One region of the Enterovibrio makurazakiensis genome, then DNA from elsewhere that is predicted to be linked to it. Evidence: predicted binding sites of a transcription regulator. Region 1 holds the regulator's gene; each other region holds the start of a gene.
The links. Region 1 encodes CRP, which controls carbon source genes, mostly activating them, when cyclic AMP is high. Its sites were predicted from a motif close to TGTGANNNNNNTCACA; they were not measured.
Positions count from the first base shown of each region.

Region 1 (4,401 bases):
ATGGTGCGACTCGTGTCTGTGTAGGAGTAAATAATGACACAATGGATTGATAACCAGCCAGTCGAAGGCAAAGGTGACACGTTTGAATCGCTAAACCCGTTTAATAGCGAATCGATTTGGCAAGGACGAGCAGCTACGCCTGATCAGGTTGGATCTGCTGTGAGCGCGGCGCGAAATGCCTTTATGACGTGGAAGCATACGTCGTTGGCGGAGCGTCAGGCTCTGGTCGAACGATTTGCTGATGCAATCAAAGCGAACAGCGAGCACATTGCGCAAGTGATTGCGGAAGAGACAGGTAAACCGCTTTGGGAAACGCGCACTGAAGCCGCTGCCATGGTGGGTAAAATTGCGCTTTCACTGCGAGCGTATCAAGAACGTACGGGTGAACGCAGCAAAGATGTGGCGGGAACGCAGGCAGTATTGCGTCATCGTCCGCTGGGTGTGATGGCGGTATTCGGGCCATATAATTTCCCAGGGCATTTGCCAAACGGACATATTGTCCCTGCGCTGTTAGCGGGTAACACCGTCGTCTTTAAACCGTCTGATCTGACACCTAAAACCGCCGAAGAAACCATGAAGCTGTGGATTGACGCAGGCTTACCAGCAGGTGTGATCAATATGGTACAGGGTGGTCGTGAAACCGGTGAAGCTTTGGCGCAATCAAAAGGCATTGATGGCTTACTCTTTACCGGAAGCGCGAATACTGGCCATATTCTTCACCGTCAATTTGCAGGTGAGCCCGGTAAGATGCTGGCATTAGAAATGGGCGGCAATAACCCAATGGTGATTTCCGAGCATTATGGCGAACTGGATGCGACGGCATACACCATTATTCAATCGGCTTTTATCAGTGCAGGACAGCGCTGTACATGTGCACGTCGCCTGTATGTGCCCACCGGAGAACGAGGAGACGCGCTGTTGTTGCGCCTTGTTGAGATGACCAAGAACATCAAAGTTGGCGGTCAGTTTGACGAGCCTGCATCTTTCATGGGCGCACAAATCTCTGTACGCGCCGCTGAGGGCATTCTTGCGGCGCAGGCTAACCTAGAGTCACTTGGCGGTGTGCCGCTGCTGAAGGCGGAACTACTGCATGATGCCGTGGTATCGCCAGGCATCATAGAAGCCACGGCGATTGCACAATTGCCTGATGAAGAATACTTCGGCCCACTGCTTCAAGTGGTGCGTTATGAATCGCTTGAGCAAGCCGTCATGTTGGCCAATGACACGCGTTACGGACTGTCTGCGGGACTCATCTCTACCGACGATAGCGAATGGGAATATTTCTTAGATCATATTCGCGCCGGTATCGTAAATCGAAACCGCCAATTGACGGGTGCCAGTGGCGATGCACCATTTGGCGGGCCAGGCGCTTCAGGAAATTTACGTCCGAGTGCTTACTATGCAGCGGATTACTGTGCGTATCCGATGGCATCAATGGAAGGCGATGATGTTTCTATGCCCGCACAACTGAGCCCAGGACTGTCGCTGTAGCGACGAAGGTCAAACAAGAACACGCAATGTAGGAGGATGTGATGGAACGCGTACAGGCTTTATTTGATGGACTGTGGAAAGACTACACGCAACGGTTGTGCCCGTCGGCAGCGAAAGTACATGGGTTGTTGGAGGAAGGAACACCTCTTCTCAACGATCATATCGCGCTACGCACGTTTGCGCTTCCCAAGGTAGGACTTGATCGCTTGGCTGCGCCGTTTATCGCTATCGGTTATGTCCCTAAAGGGGAGTACCATTTTAAGGCTAAAAAGCTGTTCGCGCGCCATTTTGAACATCCTAATCCTGAGGCCCCTAAGGTGTTTATTAGTGAGCTCTTGGTTGGGCAGTGCTCTTTCGAATTGCAACAAGCCGTTCGAGCCTTGGTCGAACAAGTCGATGACGCAGCACTTAACGATCCTGCGTTTTTGTACGGTGGACGCCTATGGGATATTGATACGGCAACCTATGAATTACTTTCTGGTGAAAGCGAGTATGCAGGTTGGTTATCCGCACATGGCTTTGGTGCCAACCATTTTACGGTAAGTGTGAACCAGTTGAGTTCACTCGACGAAGTGGCGGATGTCAACCAAGTGCTGCGTCAGTCAGGCTTTGCTATTAATGAATCTGGTGGTGAAGTAAAAGGCGACTCTGAAGTGCGCTTGGAGCAATCAGCCACCATGGCTGACAAGGTGACAGTGAAATTTAGTGATGGTGAGAGGCAGGTTTCAGGAGGGTTTTATGAATTCGCGAAGCGTTATCCTTTGCCTGATGGTTCTCTGTATCAAGGTTTTGTCGAGGCGTCTGCCGATAAAATTTTTGAAAGCACTGACCAATAGGTCATCACCATTGCTAGGTGGCGAGAGTGCACTGAGTCACGGTCACTAGATTCTTAGCGACTGTCACTATCGCTGCTTAAAAATGACGTAACAAGACCGAGCTTCAATACCCAGCTTCTATGGATGATCGGTTGAATGGGATGGCCATTCCGTATGAGTGGGCGGCGTAGAGCGTTGCTCATCATCACCAAGCATGCGTTGTAGTTGGTAGTGAGACATTCCAGTAAAACCTGTCAATTCAGTGCTTGCTTGCCCCCACGGTCCGATGGTTGATGGGGGAGGGTTGCTTCCAAACGCATGACGTTCCATGTCCATATCGGGACTCCAGCTTGTCCATGTTGTGCACGTATATTCATACACACCTTGCACTGAAACTTAGCACCAAATTGGGAACTCTGTGATGAAATTCGTGTGACAGCTATCACGCAGAAACAAAAAACACGCGGAAACAAAAAAGCCACCTAAAGAGGTGGCTTTCACTTCAAAGCAAAACGGTTTAGCGAGTGCCGTATACCACGATAGTTTTACCGTGTGCAGAAATTAGGTTCTGCTCTTCAAGCATTTTCAGAATACGACCAACGGTTTCACGTGAACAACCCACGATTTGACCGATTTCCTGACGGGTAATCTTAATTTGCATACCGTCTGGGTGAGTCATTGCATCTGGTTGTTTCGCCAAGTTCAGCAATGTTTGCGCGATACGACCTGTCACATCTAGGAATGCCAAGTCACCTACTTTCTGGCTAGTCACTTGTAGGCGACGAGCCATTTGAGAAGAAAGGCGCATTAGAATGTCTGGATTCACTTGAATCAGCTGACGGAACTTCTTGAATGAGATTTCAGCGACTTCGCATGGAGATTTAGCGCGAACCCAAGCTGTACGCTCCTGATCTTCCTCGAATAGGCCCAGTTCGCCAATGAAGTCGCCCTGGTTGAGGTAAGAAAGGATCATCTCTTTGCCTTCTTCATCCTTGATCAGTACAGCCACAGAACCTTTCACGATGTAGTACAGCGTTTCTGCTTTCTCACCAGCATGGATCAGCGTACTTTTAGAAGGGTACTTATGAATGTGGCAGTGTGAAAGGAACCACTCTAGTGTTGGGTCTGTTTGAGGTTTTCCTGGAACCATATCTCTCATTTCCTCTGCAGTTGTTGCCTGATGAGTCTTCCTTAGCCCACCGTCCTGCGGCACAAGTCCGTCGGATAGCATAAAGTGTCAACCGTCAGGCTACAAGCTCTCTGTTTGAGTCATTGAGTTTATCCTTTTTCCAGCACGATTTCTTGATTTTGATATGGACTTAGTGCCCTATTAAAGGCTAAAAACGTGGACAAGATCACGACACTGAAAGTAAATGGAGGAAAGAGATGCGAGCAAGCGTCAAGTGGTGCGGAAATAAGACTTTTCTAGGCCAATCAAATTCGGGTCATAGCGTTGTCATGGATGGTGATGGGGGTGAAAAAGCACCAAGCCCCATGGAAATGGTATTGATGGGAGCGGGAGGATGCAGCTCGGTTGACGTCGTCGCGGCCTTAGAATCGGCCAATCAAGCCATCTCACATTGTGAAGCTGTATTAACGGCTGAACGAAGAGAGCAAGCCCCTCGTTTGTTTACGGGCATACACTTTCACTTTGTCGTGACAGGGTCGGCATTGGAAGATTCACTAGTAGCCAGAGCGGTGAAAGACAGTTTAGAAAAATATTGCTCTGTGTGTTTGATGCTAGGTGCGGGCATGGAAATGACGCATTCCTATGAAGTGCGAGATATCGCCTAGCTGCACTGTTTGAATGTAGCGAAGAGACATAGGGCATTTGCATGTTTGTCGGTTGATAAAACAAAGATATGGAGGGCATTGCCCTTCATATCTCGTGCTTTAGGCGATGAGCTGGCAAGGTCTTAGGTTGTGCTGTTGCCAAGACTTTCAGACAGATAGCGTTCTTTCTTTCTTTCTGGCTTAGCTAATCTTGCCTGTTTCAATCAATTGTTGAATAAGAGGTTGAATAATCAATTCAACCGCAAAGCTCATTTTCCCACCGGGGACGACTAACGTATCGTGCCTCGACATGAAAGAGCCT
Region 1 covers NZ_JAKJSE010000019.1:103,750-108,150, forward strand. The annotation lists gene astA (arginine N-succinyltransferase) at 1-24, shown strand, start outside; gene astD (succinylglutamate-semialdehyde dehydrogenase) at 34-1,491, shown strand; gene L4D06_RS15300 (DUF1338 domain-containing protein) at 1,533-2,327, shown strand; gene L4D06_RS15305 (hypothetical protein) at 2,445-2,642, opposite strand; gene crp (cAMP-activated global transcriptional regulator CRP) at 2,824-3,456, opposite strand; gene L4D06_RS15315 (OsmC family protein) at 3,693-4,100, shown strand; gene L4D06_RS15320 (phosphoribulokinase) at 4,281-4,401, opposite strand, start outside.

Region 2 (4,401 bases), on a different contig from region 1:
ATTGAACAGGTTGATAGTCATCGCAATGGCTTTACCTAGGTGATTGCCTACCTTGACCAAGACTTGGCGTGCTAGTTCATCACCAGCGACAGCAGCACGACAGATATCAGACACATCAAGGTCTTTTTTGCCTTGCAGCATACTTTCGTGGCCCTGAGCCAGCAGTTGCTGTGCGTGTTCAATGATAGCGGGGTTGGAGGCCACGGTTTCTAAGCAGCCAAAGTTACCGCATTGGCATTTTTTCCCGAGTGGATCAATCTGAATGTGACCGATTTCGCCCACGTTGCGGTTATAACCGAGAAACACCTGACCATTGACGATAATACCAGCGCCAGCACCGTTATGAACGCTCACGAGTAGCGTGTCATAGTAATTTTTACTAACCCCGAAATAATGTTCAGCTAATGCTTGGCCTCGGGTGTCATTCCCGATGTAACACTGCACACCAAACTCATCGCGAATTAAGTCGCTGAGAGGCAATTTGTCGATAGCAATATGTGGCATGTATTCAACAATGCCGCTTTCTGCATCGACAAGGCCAGGAAGGGAAATAGCGACAGCAATCAGTTCTTTGACAAAGTCTTGCTGTGTTGCGAGGAAGGTGTGAAGGTGGTAGAGAAGACCTTCAATCAGCGTTTCTTGATTTGGGTACAGGAATGGTTCTTCATGTTCGGCAAGCACTTTTCCTGACAAGTCGAACAGCGTGATCTCGATGCGTTCACGTCCAAGACGGACTGCTAAAGAGTGGAAAGGGGCGCATTCGGTGGTCAACGAAATAGCTCGTCGACCTCCGGTGGACGCTTGTTGCGCGACCTCTTTGATTAAGCCGCGCTCAAGCAACTGGCGGGTGATTTTGGTAACACTTGCTGGGGCAAGACTACTTACGTCAGCAATTTGGATTCGAGAAATCGGACCTTGTTGGTCGATGAGTCGATAAACGGCGGCACCGTTTAACTGTTTAACCAGATCTACGTTACCAATTTGTCCGCCTGTCATAAATGTCCTAATTCAATGTGTATTCGCCGTTAACTACAGTCGCTTTGACATTGAAATCGCGATCAAACACGGTCAGGTTAGCGACATATCCATTCTTGATAGCCCCTAGCTTGTCATCCATACCGATTGCACGTGCTGGATACAAGGTTGCCATGCGGACCACTTCATCCAAAGCGATGCCTACATGTTCGACAGAGTTCTGTACTGCTTCAATCATGGTCAATGCCGAACCGCCAAGTGTGCCATTCTCATCAACACACTTACCATCACGGTAATATACTTTCTTGCCTACAAAAATAAAGTGATCCATGTCTGCTCCTGCTGGCGCTGCTGCGTCAGTTACAAGAATCAGTTTCTCACCTTTCAATTTTTGAGCAATTCGCACGTTTGCATAGTCAACATGAAAACCGTCAACAATAACGCCTGTGTATACTTCAGGGGTGTCGTAAATCGCACCCACCATGCCTGGCTCGCGACCAGCAATGGGTGTCATTGCGTTAAACAGATGTGTTGCGAACGTAATACCGGCTTTGAAGCCTGCACGTGCTTCAACATAGCTCGCGTTCGTGTGACCAGCGGAAACAACGATACCTGCATCTGCCAATTGGCGAATGTGTGCAGCCGGTGTTAGCTCGGGCGCTAGGGTCACTTTGGTCACAACATCAGCATTTTCGGTGATGAAATCGATCATCGCATCGTCTGAACGACGGATGAAATCAACACTGTGAATGCCTTTCTTAGCGACGTTGAGGTATGGACCTTCTAGGTGCAGACCTAACGCTTGATGTTGGTATTGTTCTTGATAATCGCGAATTGCACTGACAGATGCCTTCATGTCTTCATCAGAAGACGTGATCAATGTAGGCAGAAAACTGGTGCAGCCAGATTTTAGATTCGCTAAATGCATAGTGCGGATCGTATCTGCAGTCACTTCATCGTTGAACATAACACCGCCACAACCATTAAGCTGTAGGTCGATGAAGCCAGGGCTTAGGTAAGCGCCGTCTAAAGAACGGGTTTCAATGCCTTCTGGCAATTCCTTTTCTGGACAAACGTTCTGGATCAAGCCGTCATTCACGATGACAGCATGATTATCCAGCACTTCGCTACCAGTAAAAATTCGGCAGTTAGTCAGTGCGTACATGAATGTTTCCTTACCTTAAAGGTTTTTGATGTTTTCAGCTTCTAGCTCTTGGAAGTACTTAACCGTCTTCACTTTCAGCTCAGCAGTCGAAGGTTCGTCACAAACCATCAGTGCTTTAGGGTGCAATTGAAGCGCAGACACTGTCCATAGGTGATTCACCGAACCTTCAACCGCAGCTTGCAGAGCCAAAGCTTTGTTGTGGCCAGTGATCAGAATCATCACTTCTTGAGCGTCAAGCAATGTACCAACACCAATCGTCAATGCATGTTTTGGCACTTGATTGATATCGTTATCAAAGAAACGAGAGTTAGCAATTCGAGTGTCTTCAGTCAAGGTTTTGATACGAGTACGTGAAGAAAGTGACGATGCTGGTTCATTGAATGCAATGTGACCATCGTTGCCAATACCACCCATGAACAGGTTGATCTTGCCGTACGATTTAATTTTATCTTCGTAGCGCTGGCATTCAGCTTCGTGATTATCAGTGTTGCCGTTCAGCAAGTTGATGTTTTCTTCTTTAATATCAATGTGATTGAAGAAGTTGTTGTACATGAAGCTACGGTAAGATTCTGGGTGGTCAGCAGGGATGCCACAGTACTCATCCATGTTGAACGTCACAACGTTTTTGAAGCTTACTTCGCCTTGCTTATGAAGGTTAATCAGTTGTTTATACGTGTTCAGAGGGGTGCCACCAGTCGGCAAACCCAGAACAAACGGACGATCTTCGGTTGGAGCGAATTTGTTAATAGTATCAACAATATGGCGTGCTGACCAAAAGCCTACTTCATGTGCGGTTTGTAATGGGATAAGTCTCACGGTACACCTCTTAATTAATTCAAATTCAGACTATACAGCATAGTGGTTCTGTATCTTAGTTTTCATCATAAAATAAGTTTTATGAGGGCGCTAGCAAAAAACAGGATTACGTATCGTTTTGAGTGACAAAAATCACAATTGCACCTGTTTTAATTTGCGGGGCGAAATTAATGGAATAAACTCCACCTGACTCACATTGGATAGTAAAAAAAGTCCCATGTTGTCATTACAACTCTGAGAAAGAACCACTATAGGGGGAACACAGGTGAATATTCTCGGTTATTTCCAAAAAGTAGGTAAGGCGTTGATGGTACCAGTTGCCACTCTTCCTGCCGCTGCAATTCTAATGGGTGTTGGTTACTTCATTGACCCGAATGGTTGGGGCGCAAACAGCGTTCTAGCTGCATTCTTGATCAAAGCGGGTGCCGCAATCATTGATAACATGTCTTGGCTGTTTGCTGTAGGTGTTGCCTACGGTATGTCTAAAGACAAAGATGGCGCTGCTGCTCTTGCAGGTCTAGTGGGTATGTACGTTGTTACAACGCTACTGTCTCCAGGTGCTGTTGCTCAAATCCAAAACATTGATCCAAGTGCTGTTCCAGCGGCTTTCGGTAAGATCCAGAACCAATTCGTTGGTATCTTGGTCGGTATCATGTCTGCAGAACTGTACAACCGTTTCTCTCACGTAGAACTGCACAAAGCATTGGCGTTCTTCTCGGGTAAACGTCTGGTTCCAATCGTTACCTCATTTGCTGCAATCATTGTATCTTTCATCCTGATGTACGTATGGCCAACTGTTTACGGTGGTCTAGTTAACTTCGGTGAAGGCATCCAAGGTATGGGCGAATTGGGTGCAGGTATCTACGCATTCTTTAACCGTCTTCTTATCCCTGTTGGTCTGCACCACGCTCTGAACTCAGTATTCTGGTTCGACGTTGCAGGCATTAACGATATTCCTAACTTCCTGGGTGGCGCTAAGTCTCTAGCTGAAGGTACTGCAACTGTTGGTGTAACAGGTATGTACCAAGCGGGCTTCTTCCCAATCATGATGTTCGGTCTACCAGGTGCAGCGCTAGCTATCTACCACACTGCTAAGCCTGAGAACAAAGAGAAAGTAGCATCTATTATGATCGCTGCTGGTTTCGCATCGTTCTTCACTGGTGTAACTGAACCACTAGAATTCTCGTTCATGTTCCTAGCACCAGGTCTGTACGTATTGCACGCATTGTTGACGGGTATCTCTGTATACATCGCAGCATCTATGCAGTGGATTGCAGGCTTCGGCTTCTCAGCAGGTCTTGTTGACATGTTCTTGTCAACGCGTAACCCACTTGCTGTTAACTGGTACATGCTTATTGTTCAAGGTTTCGTGTTTGCAGGTATCTACTACGCTGTGTTCCGTACCGCGATCGTTAAGTTCAACCTGAAAACTCCTGGCCGTGAAG
Region 2 covers NZ_JAKJSE010000004.1:346,476-350,876, forward strand. The annotation lists gene nagC (DNA-binding transcriptional regulator NagC) at 1-996, opposite strand, end outside; gene nagA (N-acetylglucosamine-6-phosphate deacetylase) at 1,004-2,140, opposite strand; gene nagB (glucosamine-6-phosphate deaminase) at 2,156-2,956, opposite strand; gene nagE (N-acetylglucosamine-specific PTS transporter subunit IIBC) at 3,222-4,401, shown strand, end outside.
Region 2: nagE (N-acetylglucosamine-specific PTS transporter subunit IIBC) is a predicted target of CRP. The motif match lies at 3,078-3,093, and genes of this name have one in related genera.

Region 3 (4,401 bases), on a different contig from region 1:
TCTACCATGGATATCATTCGTCAAACTAAGCCTGAAAACCTTGCCGCGCTTGATATTAAAGTGTCAGACCAACGTATTAAGCCGTTGTTATTCCGTTATCGTGCTCGAAACTTCTCATGGACGCTAACCGATAGCGAACAGAAAAACTGGCACCTTCATCGTCGTGATTATTTCGAAACTCACTTGCCCGAATATATGACGCGGTTAGAAGATCTAGTGGAAGAACATCAAAGCGATGAAAAAAAATTGTCCATCCTTAAGTCCGTTTATCATTACGTTGAATCGCTTGTATCTTAGTGTTTATCACTGACTTTCCCTAAATACCGTGTGATGTGCGCTATACACCCCTGAATAAACAGGGGTGTTACGGTTGAAATTCTGTGATTTGAGTCCACACTTTTCTTATAAGAGATAGTGATATGGATGATTAAATGGTCACGAAAGTTAACAGTCGATGCTACCGATTTTCTGACGTCGATTTCGAGCCTGAAAGCCGCTCCTTGTATTGGCAAGACAGCTCTGTGACAACACTCACCTATGAAGAATGTCGGTTGCTGGAAATGCTTTGTTATCATGCGGGGGAGGTGCTATCTGCTCGCGTGCTCTATGCATCCACTTCTCTGCCTGATTCTTCATTTTCTCAGCATCAAAGCAGTCTGTGCTCACTGCTATCTAAGTCATATCGACAAGGCGAAAAAGCACTTCCGTTAGATGTGGTTGGTGATCATGGTTATCGCGTCTCTTTGCCTCAAAAGACCTACCAACGCCAGGCGATGCCTGCGCCGGATCCATCCGTGCCAGATCCGCTCGATGTTCACATTGACGAACCTGTGATTGATAACATCGGTACCAATCGCCACATTCTTCCTATTATCGCTGTCACATTAATATCGCTCTTAACGGTGGCCGCTGCATTTGCCTACTTTATGTAACACGAACACATTTGCCTAACTAATGTGCAATAGTGGGAATAACCTCGCATTGAACAAGATTTTCATAGCCAGCTCAGTTTAAAATAGCATTACGTTCAACCTTGCTGGCTTTTCTCCGTGAAACATCTTCTTGGCTTTGTCCTCATTGCCGTTTACTACCTGATTGGTAGTTTGTTGACTCAGCTGTTACATCTTCCTATACCCAGCAGCATCGTAAGCATGCTGTTACTTTTTGTGAGCCTCACAACTGGCATAGTACCCGCTCGCTGGGTTAAAGATTCCTGTACATTGCTCATCACCATCATGCCGCTGTTTTTCATTCCAGCCAGCATGGGATTAATGAACCATTTCCATTTTCTCATCAGCGATTCAATTCCACTACTCAGTGCCACAGCACTAAGCTCACTGCTGGTGTTTGTTATTGTGGCAAAACTTGTTGATAGATCTCAGGGGAGCGAAGAATGATTTGGTTGTTCGCTACATTAGTCACGTATTTTATTGCCCGTCAGGTTGCGCTGAAGTTACGCCATCCCGTCTTTAATCCGATGCTGCTCAGTATGTTGGTATTGATGCCATTGCTGGTATTCACGGACAATACCTATGAAACCTATTTTGACCAAAATGCCATCATCAACTTTATGCTCGGCCCAGCAGTGATCGCTCTGGCTTATCCTCTCTACGAACAAATGCACGTGATTCGACGCCAATGGAAAATCATATTGATAGCTTGTACAGGTGCAAGTGTTCTATCAATGATTCTTGGATCGGTTATCGCTCTTCTAGCTGGCGGCGATTTACAAATTGCGGCGTCTGTCTTGCCTAAGTCGATTTCTACGCCCTTTGCATTAAGTACGGCTGAAAGTATTGGCGGCATACCCGCGGTTACTGCCGCTCTGGTGGTTATTGCAGGTCTACTCGGGGCACTGTTCGCTTACCCACTTTTAAACGCCATGAAGATCAAATCACCGTTGGCGCGTGGATTATCAATTGGCGCAGTATCTCACGCAATTGGAACGGCAAAAGCAGCAGAGACAAACTATCAGGAAGGTGCGTTCAGTTCGTTAGCATTGGTTATTTGCGGCATTATCAGTGCAATACTTGCCCCATTTATCTTCCATGTCGTTGAGTTATTTGTTAATTGCAACGCAATCACGACTTGCTTCAAATGAAATCGAATTCATGTGAGGTCACCTATATTTATGAAACATGAGATATGATTGCACTGACTTAGTGATTTTGATCACGTTTATTATCCAGCGTTTGCCCGTAGAATACTCAGCCATACCATTGCCTTTGGAGCAAACATGCGAGTTAGCATTCAACAAGCCATTTCAGCGCTTTCGTCGCCACTGAAAGAAGCCATAGAAACGCTGTGCGCTTCTCCAGAATTTGATGCGACTATTAGCGCACAAGAATACGATAACTTGCTTGAAATCACAGGCTTGTCCGATCAAGACCTGCGCGTTGCATTACTGCCTTTGGCAGCAGCCTATTCTGTTGCACCCATCTCTAAATTTTATGTCGGTGCTATTGCTCGTGGCGAATCAGGCAAGCTCTACTTTGGTGCAAACATGGAGTTTGAAGGCGTTCAATTGAGCCAAGCTGTTCATGCAGAGCAATCAGCCATTAGTCATGCTTGGTTAAAAGGCGAAACGGCACTAAAAGACATCACAATTAACTACAGCCCTTGTGGTCACTGCCGCCAGTTTATGAACGAAATTAACGGCGCTGATAAGCTCAACATTCAACTGCCCAACCGTGATGCCAAATTGCTGCATGAATATTTGCCTGAGCCATTTGGGCCAGCAGACCTCGGTATCGAACAGCCTCTGCTTGCGCCGGTTGATCACGGTTTAACTATCAGTGAAGACGAGCCACTTGTACAAGCTGCCGTCGCGGCAACCAATCGTAGCCATGCCCCCTACTCACACAATTTGAGTGGTGCAGCAATTCGAGACATCAACGGCAACGTATATTCTGGCATGTATGCTGAAAATGCGGCATTCAATCCAAGCCTTCCACCACTTCAAGTTGCTCTCATTGCGATGAACTTGGCTGACGTAAAATTGGAGGACATCCAAGAGGTTGTTCTGGTTGAAAAAGCCCGTGCTGTTGTTAGCCATCTGCAAGATACACAAGCCATTCTTGAAGCACTAAACCCAGACATTCCGTTGGGTTATTTGGCGATTTAGCGCTAATAACGCACATTTGTCGTCCAAAAAAGAAAAACGCCAGCAAACACTGGCGTTTTCGTTATACCCCGCGTTAAAAGTTAGCTACTATCACGTCACTTTTTCTAAATTCTGAACACGCATGAGCCAACCTCACAACCCTATTATTGGCGCTTCTTGGATGCTTACCGCTGGCGTTTGCTTCGCGATGGTCAATAGTCTAGCCCAATATGTAAGCTTCAAGATGCAACTGCCTTCTACGACGGTCGCCTTTATCCAATACTTCATTGCGCTTGTTGCGATGATCCCTTGGCTGCGTAGCATGGGAATTCGTGAAGCATTAAAAACCGACCATCTCGGCATGCACTGTTTACGCGTGTTCTTCTCAGTCATTGGGATACAACTTTGGTTGTGGGCGCTTGCCTACCCCGTACCGATTTGGCAAGGTATCGCGCTGCTAATGACATCCCCCTTATTCGCCACCATAGGCTCAGGTTTGTTTCTGGGTGAACGTGTTGGCCCTGCCCGTTGGATAGCGACGTTAAGCGGGTTTATCGGCGCAATGATCATTCTTGAACCATGGTCTGATGATTTTAACTTGGCCACACTATTACCCATTGGGGCTGCATTCTTCTGGGCGACATACTCCTTGATGGTGAAAAAGTTATCTCATGCAGATTCACCAACAACCATGGTGGTTTATCTCCTTCTGCTTATTACCCCGTTCAACATTGTTTTGGCGATCCCCGAATGGACGCTGCCAACAGGTAACACAGCTTGGCTCATGCTTCTCGGGGCTGGCTTACTAACTGCCATTGCGCAATGGGCCATAGCCAAAGCCTATGCGGCGGCAGATGCGTCATTTGTTCAGCCTTTTGATAACGCAAAACTGCCACTCAACGTGCTATTTGGTTTCTTAGTGTTTGGCTGGGTACCGCCAGGTCGTTTGTGGTTGGGTGCTGCCATTATTGTCGCTGCCGTGTTTTTCATTACACATTGGGAAACTCGCAAACCAAGAACGGCTTAAACCGCTAGAACTCTCGTATACAAACGGCCACTTATAGTGGCCGTTTGTTTCAGCACGCCCATACTCAATCAGAATCATAGCAACCAATAACGGACCAACCGCCAAAGCAAACGCTTGCGCAAACGTTTGCTTAAGGTAAAATCACCAGCAGTTAATTGCATTGTTGGAAGATAATCATGTTTGGAACTGCTACTCGTCCGGGCGCAACGCGTGTTTTGCTATTAGGCTCTGGTGAATTAGGTAAGGAAGTGGCCATCGAATGCCAACGTCT
Region 3 covers NZ_JAKJSE010000008.1:203,535-207,935, reverse strand. The annotation lists gene sbcB (exodeoxyribonuclease I) at 1-297, shown strand, start outside; gene L4D06_RS07195 (hypothetical protein) at 432-932, shown strand; gene L4D06_RS07190 (CidA/LrgA family protein) at 1,050-1,397, shown strand; gene L4D06_RS07185 (CidB/LrgB family autolysis modulator) at 1,397-2,101, shown strand; gene cdd (cytidine deaminase) at 2,237-3,124, shown strand; gene L4D06_RS07175 (DMT family transporter) at 3,246-4,130, shown strand; gene purT (formate-dependent phosphoribosylglycinamide formyltransferase) at 4,307-4,401, shown strand, end outside.
Region 3: cdd (cytidine deaminase) is a predicted target of CRP. The motif match lies at 2,162-2,177, and genes of this name have one in related genera.